Regions from separate parts of the Bombilactobacillus sp. ESL1202 genome, predicted to be linked through region 1. Evidence: riboswitches for the same ligand, from Rfam matches in the RefSeq annotation. Region 1 holds a riboswitch; the other holds the start of a gene.
The links. A riboswitch is a leader RNA that binds a small molecule or an ion and turns the genes downstream of it on or off. The one in region 1 is predicted to bind lysine.
Positions count from the first base shown of each region.

Region 2: another riboswitch for lysine. It lies ahead of AC3B7A_RS04945 (amino acid permease); the one in region 1 lies ahead of lysA (diaminopimelate decarboxylase).

Region 1 is NZ_CM176590.1:326,324-334,154, reverse strand. It holds gene dapF (diaminopimelate epimerase) at 1-960, opposite strand, end outside; gene AC3B7A_RS01670 (aspartate kinase) at 988-2,340, opposite strand; lysine riboswitch at 2,511-2,686, shown strand; gene lysA (diaminopimelate decarboxylase) at 2,778-4,085, shown strand; gene dapD (2,3,4,5-tetrahydropyridine-2,6-dicarboxylate N-acetyltransferase) at 4,110-4,811, shown strand; gene AC3B7A_RS01655 (N-acetyldiaminopimelate deacetylase) at 4,816-5,961, shown strand; gene dapA (4-hydroxy-tetrahydrodipicolinate synthase) at 5,974-6,882, shown strand; gene dapB (4-hydroxy-tetrahydrodipicolinate reductase) at 6,885-7,643, shown strand; gene AC3B7A_RS01640 (aminotransferase class I/II-fold pyridoxal phosphate-dependent enzyme) at 7,659-7,831, shown strand, end outside.
Region 2 is NZ_CM176590.1:1,112,233-1,120,063, forward strand. It holds gene AC3B7A_RS04930 (NAD(P)-dependent oxidoreductase) at 1-614, opposite strand, end outside; gene AC3B7A_RS04935 (MFS transporter) at 633-1,817, opposite strand; gene AC3B7A_RS04940 (Bax inhibitor-1/YccA family protein) at 2,155-2,853, opposite strand; gene AC3B7A_RS04945 (amino acid permease) at 3,050-4,489, opposite strand; lysine riboswitch at 4,570-4,754, opposite strand; gene AC3B7A_RS04950 (ECF transporter S component) at 5,143-5,736, shown strand; gene AC3B7A_RS04955 (cation:proton antiporter) at 5,932-7,831, shown strand, end outside.

The sequences.
Region 1 (7,831 bases):
GCTTTGCGTCCAATCTAAGTAAGCCGCAGCTTCCGGATTGACTTGGATCGGATGAGAAAAATTAGTAGTCGGTTGATGCAACCAATTTTCTGAAACTAACACGGTGCCCATCAGTGTAGCATTACCAATTAGTTCCATCCAATAGTGCTGCTTAGTTTGGTGTACCTTAACATGCACTAAACCACCAGGATTATACACGCTAATTAATTGTTCCACTTGGGCTTGCTGTGGATAATTTAAGACGAAGGCTAAGCTAGTTGCTGACATGCCAGTACCACAGGCATTAGTCAAGCCGACTCCCCGTTCGTAAGTTTGGACAAATAATTTATTGGAACCCAAAATTTGGGCAAAACTAACGTTGATGCCTTGAGGAAAATAAGGATTCTGGTGATTTAATTTAGCACCTAATTCAGATAAAAGTTTAGTGGACTTTTGCTCTACAAAACTAATTAAGTGGGGATTAGGTACTGCAATGGCAGTGAAGTTTAATTCTGAATCAATTTGTGGTAATTTTTGATTGATTAATTGCACTTTGTGAATGTTGGTTGCTCCCACGGCCTTTAAGTCAAAACTGACGGGGGAAATTTCAACACCAAATGCGGGTACTTGCTGAGCAAGGTCTGGATAATGCTGGACTTTTAGCGCTTTTTCTGGTGTCTGCACTAAAAAGTTATCCTGCTGAAATTTAGCGGCTAAGTAGCGGGCAACCGTGCGCAAACCATTGCCACACATCAGTGCTTGTGAACCATCAGCATTAAAAATGCGCATTTGACCCAGAGCGGTTTGATCACTGGCTTTTTCCACCACTAATAAGCCGTCAATTGGTTGCAAATTTTTGATTTGACTCAAAACTTGAACTAATTTAGTCAATTCAGTGGTTGTCAAAGGCTGTTGCAGTAAAGTTTGATCTAATAAAATAAATTGGTTTAAGGATCCGTGAACTTTGAATAATTTAAGCATTTTTAAACTCCTAGTTAATGGTTGTTGTTAAGCAAAAAAACTTTGATAGATGGCTTGAACTGCTTTTTTGGCATCGGCTTGTTTGGTGCCAATCATAATGGAAATTCGGGATGCTCCTTGATTGATCATGTGTAGGCCGATTTGTTCCTGCGCTAAGGGGTCAATAATTTTTTTGAGCATCCCAATTTTTTCACGTAGTCCTTCACCGACGATCATCGTAATGGCATAATCATCCATCCAGACTAACTGGTCTGGTTGCAGGGTTTCTTGAATTTCTTGGCACATTTGGCGTTGAATTTGCGGTGTAAATTGCCGCCGATCAAAAATAATGGTTAGATCATCAATTCCTGAAGGCATATGTTCATAAGATATCTGATATTTGTAAAAAATTTGTAATAATTTGAGTGTAAAACCAATTTCTTTATTTAATAAATAACGATGTAAATATAACGCCACGAAGTGATTGGAAGTAGCGACACCAGTCATTAAATGCTGTGGTTGGAAATTTTTTTCTGGTACAATCATGGTCCCTGGTAAATCTGGATGATTGGTATTCTTGATGTTAATAGGAATTTGCGCTTGAATCGTTGGAATTAAGGCTTCATCATGGAAAACGGAAAAGCCCGCATAAGATAATTCCCGTAACTCTCGGTAGGTCATGGTGGTAATGGCTTGGGGATTTTTCACGAGGCTAGGATCGGCCGCATAAACGGCATCAACGTCCGTGAAATTTTCATAAAGTTCAGCTTGAAAACCTTTAGCTAAAATTGCCCCGGTAATATCTGAACCACCACGTGAAAAAGTTGCAATTTCTTGGTTGATGGTCATTCCGTAAAAGCCCGGGACGATGTAATAATTATTCGGCAAAATTGGTTGTGAAAAATTTTGATAAGTGGCTGGTAAAACTTCAGCATCATTGGGTTGATCACTGACGATCAAGCCTAATTTTTGAGGATCAAGGTAATGTGCTGCTATGCGTTGTTGTTGCAAGATTAAAGCCAATAATTGAGCAGTAAGTTTTTCACCATGTGCTTTAAAAGCTGCTTGTAAGTAATCATTATTGGGAAATGATTGGTGCGCTAGCACTCTTAATTGTTGCTTTAAAGGATCTAATACTGTTGCATCTAGGTTAAAAGTTTGTCCGATATCAGCATAGCGTTGCCAAATTTTGCTCAGAGTATCGCTATAATCCTGGTGATCAATCACTTGTTGACTGTAGCGAATTAATAAATCGGTGACCTTAATATCTTGTTTAAAACGTTTACCGGGAGCTGAAGTTACGATGATTTGTCTTGTTTTGTCTGATTGAATTATTGAAATTATTTTTTTAAATTGTGAACCTGTAGCTAATGAGCTACCACCGAATTTAACGACTTTCATTACCAATTGTTCTCCTCTGTTTATCGAATTCAGTTGCCAAATTAAAATTAGCTGAGTGATTAATTTGCATTCTAACATTTATTTTTTAATCTGCAACTTTTTATTTTTTAACGATTTGCCATTTATGATTAAAATGGCTTGACATTTTTTTAAATTAATTATAATATTTGTGATATCGAAGAGGTTGCAGCCGCCAAGAGTAACTACAGGAGCTGGTCAGCGAAGAATGTAGTGGAAGGGAAAGCTGCCGAAGAATTAAATCTTTAGGCCAAGACTTAATTTCTGGGACATAATTTAAGAGATTATGGACTGTCGTAGTTTGAACTACGGAGCGCTTACGACAAATTACAACCAGAATGAATTAGCAAAAGGTTATTTGTTTGTGAGCAAACAAATAACCTTTTTTATTGACAAAAATTTTGAGGAGGAACACTGGCGTGACTAATAATTTTGCAACAAACACGCAGGGACATTTAACGATTGGCGGTTGTGACACTTTAGAACTAGCTAAAAAGTACCAAACGCCCTTAATTGTTTACGATGTTGCACAAATCAGAAATCAGATTCACCAATTTCAAAAGGCTTTTACGCAGCAAAAGTTAAAAGCGACGATTAGTTATGCTAGCAAGGCCTTAGCCATTAAAGCCATTTATCAAGTGATGAATCAAGAACGGGTTCATGTTGATGTTGTTTCTCAAGGAGAAATGTTTACTGCTTTAGCAGCAGGCTTTCCGGCTGCGAAGATTAGTTTTCACGGCAATAATAAATCGAAAGCAGATTTACAAGTAGCATTACAACAGCAGATTGGTGTGATTATCATTGATAATTTTACGGAGCTAAACTTACTGCTGGAACTGATTAAAGAACAAGGTATAACTCGTTTAGTGCCGGTAATGTTACGAATTACCCCCGGAATTTCTGCACATACACATGAGTACGATCAAACTGGGCAAATTGATAGTAAATTTGGTTTTGATGTGCAATCTCAGCAAGCACAAGTGGCTTTGAAACAAGCTTTAAGTCAACCACAATTAAAAGTTTTAGGCTTGCATGCTCATATTGGATCACAAATTATGTCAGTAGCTGGTTTTAAATTGTTGGTGGATAAGTTGTGTCAGTTAGTGGCAACTTGGCATACAGAGCTCGGATTTGTACCACAAGTACTGAATTTGGGGGGCGGTTTTGGCGTTGCCTATACTTCAAAAGACCAAATTTTAAAACCCGAGCAATTTGTCACCGCAATGAGCCGAGAACTCAAGCAACAATGGCCATTGGCGACTGCATTACCGGAAGTTTGGATTGAACCCGGCCGTTCCTTGGTCGGCAGTGCGGGGGTTAGTTTATATACCTTAGGCGCGCGTAAACGAGTGCTGGGAGTTTGTGATTATATTACAGTTGACGGGGGAATGGGCGATAATATTCGACCTGCTTTGTATCAAGCACAATACCAGGCTTTATTAGCCAAAACACCGTTAGCAGAACCGACACAAACGCTCACCATTGCTGGGCGTTATTGTGAATCGGGAGATATTTTAATTAAGCAACAAGCTTTACCAGACTTTGAAAGCGGCGATATTTTAGCAGTATTAGCCACTGGTGCGTATGGTTATTCGATGGCTTCTAACTATAATCGCTTTGGTCGCCCAGCCGTCGTTTTTGCCGAAAAAGGCCACAGTCAATTGGTAGTCAAACGTGAAACACTAACGGATTTATTACATTTGGATTGCGATTATCAACTAAATTAATCTTATGAAAAGAGAGTTCAATAAATGAATACACAAGAAATTATTGATTTTATTAGTCAAGCACCTAAAAAAACGCCTCTGCAAGTGATAATTAAAGGACAACTTCAACAGCTGCAAGCAGTTAGTGGTGTGGAAACTTTCTTAGGAAAACAGGTTGGCATCATTTTTGGTGATGCGCTAGCGGTGCATGAGTTTTTAAAACTTAATCAAAAAGATATTACGGCCCAACATACCAACGTTCAAGCTAGAAATTCAGCGGTGCCATTACTAGATATTCAACAATTAAATGCACGTATTGAACCGGGGGCTTTAATTCGCGATCAAGTCCAAATTGGCGAGCAAGCGGTGGTCATGATGGGAGCGGTAATTAATATTGGGGCGGTTATTGGTGCCAAAACCATGGTCGATATGGGGGCAGTCATTGGTGGACGCGCCCAAATTGGGCAACGAGTTCATGTTGGTGCCAATGCCGTGATTGCTGGGGTGATTGAACCCGCTTCTGCTAAGCCAGTGATAATTGGTGATGATGTTTTAATTGGTGCCAATGCGGTTGTACTTGAAGGAGTAACAATTGGAAATAATGCGGTCGTTGCTGCGGGTGCGATCGTAACTCAAGATGTGGCAGCTAATTGTGTTGTGGCTGGTGTGCCCGCTAAAATAGTGAAGCAGGTAGATGCCCAAACACAACAAAAAACGGGTTTAGAAACTGATTTAAGAAGGTTGTGAAATTATGTTGACCACTGAAGACTTAATTCAAATTCGCCGTCATTTGCACCAAATTCCTGAATTAGCATTACAAGAACACCAAACTGCTGCTTATCTAAAGCAAATCATTGCCCAAATGCCCCAACAATATTTAACTGTCAAAACCATCCCAAAACTACCCACAGCTTTGATCGTTCATGTCAAAGGGCGGCAACCTAAAAGGACGCTGGGCTATCGTGCCGATATGGATGGTTTGCCGGTGACGGAAGCGCCAGCGGTTAGTTATCACTCACAACATCCTGGCGTGATGCATGCTTGTGGTCATGACCTTCATTTAACAATTGCTTTGGGAGTTTTAGCTTATTTTGCACAAAATCAACCCCAAGATAATCTAGTTTTCTTTTTTCAGCCAGCTGAAGAAAGCGACAGTGGAGCGGTTTTAGCTGTTGACCAAGGGGCTTTTCAGGGCCAGTTTCATCCCGATGAATTTTACGGTCTGCATGTTAATCCAGATTTAAAAGTTGGTCAAATTGGTTGTCGGTTAGGAACCTTGTTTGCAGGAACTACTGAAGTCGATGTGCACTTTATTGGTCAAGGTGGGCACGCTGCTGCACCTCAGAAAACACGGGATGCGTTAGTCGCCGCTAGTTTTTTTATTACACAAGTTCAAACCATCATTTCACGGAATATTGATCCGTTAGCGAGTGGCGTGATTACCTTTGGTGAATTTCGAGCAGGGAGTATCCGGAATGTTATTGCGGAGCAAGCTCATTTGTCAGGAACCATTCGTGGTTTGGATCAAGCGATGCTCTTAAAAATTCGTCAGCGTCTTCAAGCAGTAGCGCAGGGGGTGGCGCAAAGCTTTGATGTTCAAGTGAAAATTGACTTTAATCAAGGGGGCTACTTACCCGTAGTGAATGAGCAACAATTAACGTCGTTGTTTTTAGATTATGTAAAAGCTAATCCCCAGTTGGAATTAGTACAGACAACGCCCGCAATGACGGGTGAAGATTTTGGCTATTTATTAAGTAAATTTCCTGGAACAATGTTTTGGTTGGGTGTGCAAAGTCCTGCAAGTTTACATTCGGCGGACTTTTTACCGCAAGAGGCAGCGATTGCAGTTGGCGTCCAGACGGTTCAAGGATTTTTGCAAAAACGAATGCAACAATAGGAGGAATGAATCATGTTTGAACAAGTAGATTTAATGACCGCAATCGTAACACCATTTAATGAAGAAAACCAAATTGATTTTCCCGCTTTAGAACAATTAATTGAGCATTTGTTAGAGACTGGTACCAAAGGCTTTGTCGTCGGGGGGACTACCGGTGAAGTGGCAACGATGACTGCAGCAGAAAAATTAAAGTTATATCAACGCTTTAGTGAAATTGTTGCTGGACGAGTACCTGTGATTGCTGGTACCGGTTCTAATAATACCCAGCAAACGATTGAATTTACTCAAAAAGTCGGACAAATTGCAGGTATTGACGCGGTTTTGGTGGTAGTTCCTTACTATAATAAACCCGATCAAAATGGTATGATCGCTCACTTTGAAGTTGTGGCCGCTAATAGTCCAGTTCCGTTAATGATTTATAACATTCCTGGTCGTTCAGTAGTTAGTATGCAACCCCAAACCGTGCTTCATCTAGCCCAAAATCCACAAATTATGGGGATTAAGCAATGTGCTAGCTTGAGTGATTTACAAGAAATCATTCAAGGTGTCCCTGATGATTTTCTAGTTTACACGGGTGAAGATGAACAAGCTTTAACTGCCAAAGTCTTGGGAGCAAAGGGAGTAATTTCTGTGGCCAGTCATTTATATGGTAGAGAAATGACACAGATGTATGCGGCTTTGACTGCGGGTCAAGTTGATCAAGCTGGGTCATGGCAACGTTTATTAACACCGCGGATGCAAGCTTTATTTATGTACCCATCACCGTCAGCATTAAAGGCTTTGTTAAATGCCCAAGGCTTTGCTAGTGGAAACTGCCGTTTACCAATTGCTACTTTAGATGCACACCAGGAACAATTATTGGCACAACGTTTAGGAATTACACAATTAAGTGATTCTTTAGATTTTGATTTAGGAGAATAATTATGTATCGAGTTTTAATTGCTGGTGCGACCGGTAAAATGGGGCAAAAAGCCGTACAGTTAGTCCAACAAAAAAATAATTTTGAATTAGCGGCAATTTTGTCACCGCAAGCTTTAACAACTGATTTGCCGTTAGCTAAGTCGGTTCAACGTTTTACTAGTTTAGCAGAAATTGTTGGTCAGTATGATCTGTGGTTAGATTTTACAACGCCACAAGCAGTTTTTGACAACACTAAGTTTGCTCTACAACACCAAATCCGACCGATAATTGGGACTAGTGGTTTGAATCATAAGCAAGTCGAAGACTTGCAAGCTTTAGCTATTAAGCACCAAATTGGCGGTATTATCGCCCCTAATTTTGGTTTGTCAGCAGTTTTATTAATTAAATTTGCACAAGAAGCAGCACAATATTTTCCCGATGCTGAAGTGATTGAATTACATCATGCCGATAAAAAAGATGCGCCCTCTGCGACGGCCTTAACAACAGCGCAAAAAATTCAAGCTGGTCGCAAAGAAGCCTATGCTAACTCTGATTTTAAGCAACGTGCTCGAGGACTAGCTAGCGATGGAGTGGCAATTCATTCGGTTCGCTTGCCTGGTTATATTGCACATGAAGAAGTTTTGTTTGGCGGAGCTGGAGAAGCTTTGACTTTACGGCAAGATTCTTTTGACCGGAGTTCTTTTATGCGCGGAGTTGATGTTGCTTTAGACAAAGTCCCACAATTAACGCAATTAGTTTTTGGTTTAGAAAATATTTTATGAAAGAAGGGACGAACAATGCCACAGTTAGCAGCAGATTTACAAGCAACAGGTAATCAAACATTAGAACGGATTACTCCATCAGCTATTCGACAATTTGACCAAGAAATTTCGCAAATTCCTAATATTATTAAGTTAACTTTGGGTGAACCAGATTTAACAACACCAGAACATGTCAAACAAGCTGCTAT
Region 2 (7,831 bases), 790 kb from region 1:
ACAGTGGTTAAAACATCTTGCAAATTCAAACCGGCGGCTTTAGCGTAAACAAACATTTCGGTCATGCCAGTCATTGTGCCTGCAATCATAATTTGATTGGCCATCTTAGTATTTTGACCAGCACCAGCTGGACCAAATAAGTGAACTTGCCCACTAAAATCTGGAAATAAATCTTTAATTTCGTCGTAAACAGCGGCTTTACCACCAACCATGACGGTTAAGGTTCCATTCTTGGCACCAATATCGCCACCGGAAACGGGAGCATCCAAAACCTTGGCGCCTAATTTTTCACCACTTTGGGCTAATTTTTGTGCCAACTGCGGTTTAGAAGTGGTTAAATCAATTAAAAATTTATTGTGCACATCTGCTTGAAAGATACCATTGTCACCATAATAAACTTGTTCAACGTCTTGAGGAAAACCCAGCATCGTAAAAATAACATCACTTTGGGCGACTACTGCTTGAGGATTTTCTTCCCAAGTAGCACCTTTAGCAACTAAGTTGTCAGTTTTTTTCTTCGTGCGATTATAAACCCATAGTTGATGACCAGCTTTGAGTAAATTGAGACAAACAGCATTACCCATCACACCAGTACCAATGAAACCAATTTTCATATTGAAAACCTCCCAGCATTAATCCATCACGACTTGAGTTGCCCGCTTTTGCAGGTTAGTACTAATCAGTACTATGACAATTATAACGCTTAACGCAATCATTGCTTCAAAAGTTCCGGTTAAATGATTGTGATTAAACAGTGGCGCTGTATATTTGAAAAACCAAACCGAAAAAGCAAAGCCTAAACTGGTTAATGCTGAAAAAGAACCCATGACAATAGGATAAACTTTTGCCGTAGCTAAGTTGGATAAGAGAAATGGAACGGTAATTAAAGTGATGGAAGTCCCGGTTCCGATTAAAAAGGCGCCCAAAGCACTGCTCCAAAAGGCATGGAAAAAGATAAATAAGGACGAACCAATAGCTGAAGCCATAAACCCAGCAGCTAGTAAATAATTACCAAAAGTTTTACGATAGACGCTAATTAAAATTCCTGCCACAATAGAAGCTGCCCGCACAAATAATAAAGCTTGTCCAGAAGTACTAGGACCACCAATGTGATAAGTATGCAAGTAAATTGCCATTTTATTAGACATGACAGCAGATAAGACTTCCACAAACATGGACATCACAACTAAACTAATAATCAAGCCCCAGTGATTTTTGGCAGCATAAGTTTCATTAATTTCAGTATTTTCATTAGGTCGAATATTAGGAATGAAAAAGATCGCTAGTATTAAAGCCACTAGGGTAATGAGATAAACGTAATAATTGTGAATCCAACTAATGTTGGCTAAATAACCGCCAATTACAATCCACACCATTGCAAAGCCATCTTCTAACGCAACATTTAAACCAAATTGATTGGAACGTCGATTGCCTTGATAAGCAGCAGCTGATAAACTGGGCAAAACCGTAGTGATAGCACCACTTCCTAAGCCGACGATTAAAGCAAAAAAGATTAATTGACTGACACTTTGATGAATAATGATAGGCAATAAGCCACCAGCAGCTAGCAAGCTTAAACCAATGATGGCAGCGTACTTATAAGTTATTTTGGTTAAAATAAAGCCAAAAATAAAAGAAGCAATCATTGATGCTATATCACCAATTGAAGCAATGGATTCGACTTGAGCAGCATCAGCCTGGGGAAAAGCTTGTTGGATTTTGACAATTGATGGCGCCATAATGGAATCTAAACGCGTTACTGTGGTTAAAGCGATAATTCCGATTAACGTGGAAATTTGTATTTTTTTAGTATTCAAAAAAGGATCCTCCTAAAAATTTTTGAAAATTGCGCTCCCAAAAGCAGAAACTTGAGCCTAACTACAACTGCTAATCAAGCCAAGTTCGGGCTTAATCATCAGTTGAGGTTAGTGCTCAACCTTTAACCGTTTCTTGTCGCAGCTTGATATAATTGCGTTCACAAAGTCAGAAATTTGTGTTTAACTACGCCAAATTAAAAGTCAAGTTCAGACTTTTTAATTTGTCTAGGCTAGCTTGGCGGTGTTTACCCGCTCTTTGTCGTAGCTTGCAAATAAAAAAAGCCACCCTTTTTCATCAAAGAGTAGCCAGTAACTTGCTTGTAGTAGTTGTTAAATTTTAATTATCATTATTGCCAAAAATGGATAAGAGATTAATTAATAAATTAATGAAATCCAAAATCAAATTGACTGAAGCCACTAATGCTAAGGCGCCTAAATTTTGCCCCTGACTATTAGCATACATGCGCTTCAAATCTTGAGAATCAAAAGCAATATAACCCATAAAAATAACGATGGTTAAAATATTGATAATTAAAGCAACTATTGGACTCTTAAATAGGAAAACATCTAAAAGTGAGACGATTAAAATAGCGATTAAACCAATGAACAAAGTCCGACTCCAAGATGATAAATCTGTTTTAGTAAAGTAACCATAACCAGCCATTACAAAAAAGACGACGGAAGTTAATACTAAGGCTTGAGCAATACTTTTGGCTGAATAGCTAAAGAAAATTGGCACACCTAAAAATGAAAAAACAAATAAAAATGCCAAGTAACAGACAAATGTCATTAAGTACGAACTTTGTGCGAAGCGTTGACACATAGTTAATAAGATCATTGATAAGCCGATAACAACGATGGTCGATAAGAGCCAGTGGTTAGCTGCCCATAACATAATTGGCATTGTGAAAGCTTGATTTTTAGCTAAAGCAAATGCCGCCATCAACCAGAAAATGATTCCTAAACCGGTATATAAATAGACTAATGAAGTAAAGCGACTTAATCCAGTTGCTTGAACTTTTTCAGAAGTTTGCATAAATTTACCTCCACCTTTAATGATTAAAACATACTGGATACTATGAATAAAGTCAAATGCTCATCAAAGGGTAATTTCTCGGTTGCTAATAAAACTAAATATTGAATAATTGATGGATGATAGTGGCTGTTTTCCAAAAAATAGTAATAAAAAAGCTGGAACATTATTGCTGTTGTTCCAACTTTTGGTAGTTTGCTTATTTTTCACTAGAAATATCAATTTCTTCTAATGGAATAATTTTAGTATGATGTTTCCATTTGTAACCAAAGTATAAAATTAAAACTAATGGAATTCCAATATAGGTAATGCCAATTTGTTGCCAATCCCAATGAATAAAAGCGTCAATATTCTGGCCACCAATGACGACAATACAGAGAATTAAAGCAATAATTGGACCTAAAGGAAATAGTTTAGCATGATACTTCAATTCACTTAGTTGATGACCCTGTAGGACAAAGGCTCGTCGAAAACGATAATGACTGAGTGCAATTCCGACCCAAGCAATAAAACCGGTTAAGCCAGAAGCGGCCACTAACCACATATAAATTTTTTGTCCAAAAATACTGGTAGTAAAAGTTACTAAGGCAATGATCATTGTAGCAATTAAAGATAGTAACGGAATGCCGTGTTTGGTGGTTTTACCAAAATATTTAGGAGCATAGTTATCATGGGCTAGGGCATAAAGCATTCTAGTGGAAGCGTAAGCCCCAGAGTTAGCCGAAGATAAAACAGCAGTTAAAACAATGGCATTCATTAAACTAGCAGCGAAAGCTAAGCCTGCTCTTTTAAAAACCAGAGTAAATGGTGAAACGGCAATATTACCATTGGCAGCACTGAGCAGATTCTTGCTAGTATATGGAATTAAAGCGGCAATCACAAAAATTGATAAAATATAAAATAACAAGATGCGCCAAAAAACTTCTTTAATAGCTTTCGGAACAGCGTGTTCAGGATCTTCAGATTCACCAGCAGTCACACCAATTAGTTCTGTTCCCTGAAAAGAAAAACCTGCAATTAAAAAGACATTTAAAATGGCGGGAAAGCCACCGACAAAAGGCGCCTTTTTATATGTGAAATTGTGTAAACCAGCAGCCGGGTGATACATAATGCCAAAAATCATGGCAAAGCCAATAATTAAGAAGACAATTACGGTAATAACTTTGATTAATGATAGCCAATATTCAGTCTCACCAAATGTGGAAACGGTCAGGGCATTAATTAAAAAGATAAGAACTAAAATTAATAAACTCCAAATCCAACCGGGAGTGTGGGGCAGCCAATACTGAATTAACAAAGCAGCAGTGGAAATATCTACTGCCACAGTAATGGCCCAATTGAACCAATAATTCCAGCCCATGGCAAATCCTAAGGCTGGATCAACATATTTAGCATTGTAAGTCGCAAAGGATCCCGATACCGGCAAATTAGTCGCTAATTCACCAAGACTAGTCATTAAAAAATAAACCATGATTCCCATTGCTAAATAAGCCACTAGTCCGCCACCAGGACCAGCTTTGGAAATAGTTGAACCTGAAGTCATAAATAATCCTGTACCGATACAACCGCCTAAGGCAATCATGGAAACATGCCGGTTTTTAAGATTACGTTGGACTTGGTTTTGTACTTTGTCCGCCATAAAAAAATCCTCCTATAATTGAGAGGACCCTAAAAACGATTAAAGCCTCTTTGCGAAAAGCAAAGAGGCTACTGGATAAAATCGTAGATAGCGCCCCGCAATCTTATTATTTGATTGCGACAGTCTCAGACTTATTCAATCTGAACCCAACGGTAATTAAATGAAGTTAATTACTATTTCGGCTAAAAGTCCTTTCACATTATGGTCTTGATCCTTCATGACCACCATAATGTTAATCATAAGTTTAGCAACCTCTTCTTTGATTGTTTGCTTTTTAATTTTAGCGCAGATTAAATGAAAGTCAAGATTTCGTTAAAATATCAAGTAAAAAAAAGCTAATTTATTAATAATTTAAAATGATCAGACTAAAATTGGTATAGTTTTTAAAAAAAATAAAAGCGCTAGTGTCGGCTAATTTTATTTAATTTGTAAAAAATGGTATAGTTAAAATTAGCTGATAATCTTTTATTTAATTAAAATTTATTTGCGAATGAATTTGAAGCTTGAATAAGAAATGTTGAGACGAAAGCTGTGGTTCTTGGAACATGATAATTTAATGGGCTACCTAACTTTAGAATAGATCATTAAGTTTATTGTTACCAATTTCGGCTAATGAAGTTTATTATTTCGATGACTAAGACAGGGATAGAAAATTGCATAAAAGTAAAGCTTATACCATTGCAATTCGTGCTATTTTAATTGCGATCATTTTAATTCAATCAATGACTCCTTTTTTAGGTTATATTCCTTTGGGATTATTGAATGTTACTATTATTCACATTACTGTTATCACGGCGGCTATCGTATTAGGACCTAATGATGGTGCGCTAGTAGGTTTGATTTGGGGACTGGGTTCTTTAGTCCGTGCTTATACGGCGCCATCCAGTGTCTTAGATACAATTGTTTTCACCAATCCATTAATTTCCGTATTACCGCGAATTTTGGTCGGTTATTTTGCTGGTTGGACTTATCGTGGACTGATGAAAACTTTAAAAAAACAAACTTTAGCGATGATCATTGCTGCAATGATTGGTACTTTGACAAATACAATTGTGGTTTTAGGATTAATGCGAATTTTGTATGCGTCGGCAATGGCTTCGGCTTATAAAGTACCGCTGAATGGTTTAAATATCGCAATTATGGGTGTTATTGGTAGTAACGGAATCGCTGAATTATTGGCGGCCATTATTATTGTGCCAATTATTTCTTTGGCAATTTTAAAAGCTAACAAGTTTTTAGGATCTTAAAAATTGGTTAATTTTTATCAAAAAATTATTGAAGACCAATTGAAAAATTGTATCCGGTAATATATTTATTGATAGGCAATTAATGCAACTGACATGGATTTTTTTGGTGGAGCTTTTAAGTCAGTGATTTTGGTGATTGAAAGTATGTTAATCTTCCCCCCTGCATGCTGTTTATTCAACAATAAGGAGGAATTTATGTCATTATTTTTTACGTGCTTGTTGTTAATTAGTGCAACAATTGCTGCTAATATTATTTATTCTTTGTATCCTAAAATTCCCCTTGCTTTTTATCAAATTGCAACGGGATTTGCTTTATCATGGTTGCCAGAGTTTATGCATTTTAATTTAAAACCAGGAATTTTTTTCTTAATTATTATTGCCCCCTTAATGTTTAATGATGGACAAAATACTGATTTTAAAAATTTAAGACATAATTTTCGCAATGTTTTGTCATTGGCAATAATTTTGGCAATTTTCACGATTATTGTTGGTGGGTATTTTATTCACTGGTTATGGGATGCTTTACCTTTGAGCTTAGCCTTGGCCTTAACAGCTATTGTAGCGCCAACTGATGCTGTGGCAGTATCTTCAATTACAGCCGATATCGAAGTGCCGGAACCAATTATGCATAACTTAGAGAATGAATCTTTATTCAATGATGCTTCTGGTTTAGTAGCTTTAGATCTAGCTTTGGGTGCTTTTGCGACGGGAAAATTTAGTGTTGTTCATAGCGTCGGGACTTTTTTAACCACTTTTGTTGGTGGGGTCATTGTCGGAATTTTATTGGGCTTAGTTTTGGTTAGTATTCAAATTATTTTTCAGCGTCGTTTATTTGACGCGACAGCAATTACGGTTCCGTTTAATGTTTTAGCGCCCTTTGTTGTTTATCTAGTTGCCGAAGAATTACATCTATCAGGAATTTTGGCGGCTGTGGCGGCGGGGGTTGTTTTTGGTATTTACAAGCGACAATTGCGTTTGACATCTTCATCGAATCAAGTGGTTTTAACTTCCACTTGGGAAATTTTATCCAATTTGTTGAACGGTTTTGTTTTTGTCTTATTAGGTGTGAGTTTGCCTAGGAATTTATTGGCAATTGCTGATTATAATAATCTACATTTCTCCACCTTATTGTTACTAGCTACGGGTTTATATTTGTTAATGTTAATAATGCGCTTTCTTTGGGCTTACTGGCAATGGATCAAATTACCAGCGACTAATAATAGCTTAGTTAAAAACGGTTTGATTGTAGCTTTAAGCGGAATTCATGGAACGATCACCCTAGCAATGGCTTTTTCTTTACCGATTATGCGCAGTGGTAAATTAATTCCCTTTCGAACTGATCTGATTTTTATGGCCGAAATTATTATTTTATTAAGCTTGATTGTACCAACCTTAATCTTGCCGCGAATTTTGCCGGCCAAAGAAAGTCCTTTTTCAATTAATGAATTTAATGATCAATTGATCCGATTGGTTAATTATGCTATCCAAGAATTGCGGGAAAATGAAGATGCGGATCCTTTGGCTGTAAGTCACGTAATTACTTTATTGAATAGTCAGAAATTAGATAACTCGCGTGCTAATCCGAAAAAAGTTCGGTATTTGCTGGAAAAAACAGAGAATATTGAATTTACAACCATTGACCAACTGGTGCAAGATGAAGATGTGGATTTAAAAATCGTTTGGCAATATAATCGTCAACAAATTTTACAAATGCGTAAAATTATTGCTAATCCAATTATCCAATTTAAAATGTGGTGGAAATTATTAAAGTTGCGGCGCAAGATTCGACGTTTGAAAAAGAAACGTCCACAATCAACGATCAGAAATTACCAGGAAGTTATTGAACGTAATAAAGCGCAGTTACGAAAATTAGAGAATATTGGTTATCGATCGGTTATTAAATATTTAAAACAACTACGTAATTCAGATAATATTGCTGAAGTTAATTTGGTTCAGCACTACTATGCTTATCGGCATCAACGTTTTAATAATAGTTCAATTGATGAAAATCAGGAGCGCGAATTGATTATTACTGCTTTTCAATATGAATATGAATTTGTGCAACAGGAACTGCGTAAGCACAAATTAGCACCAG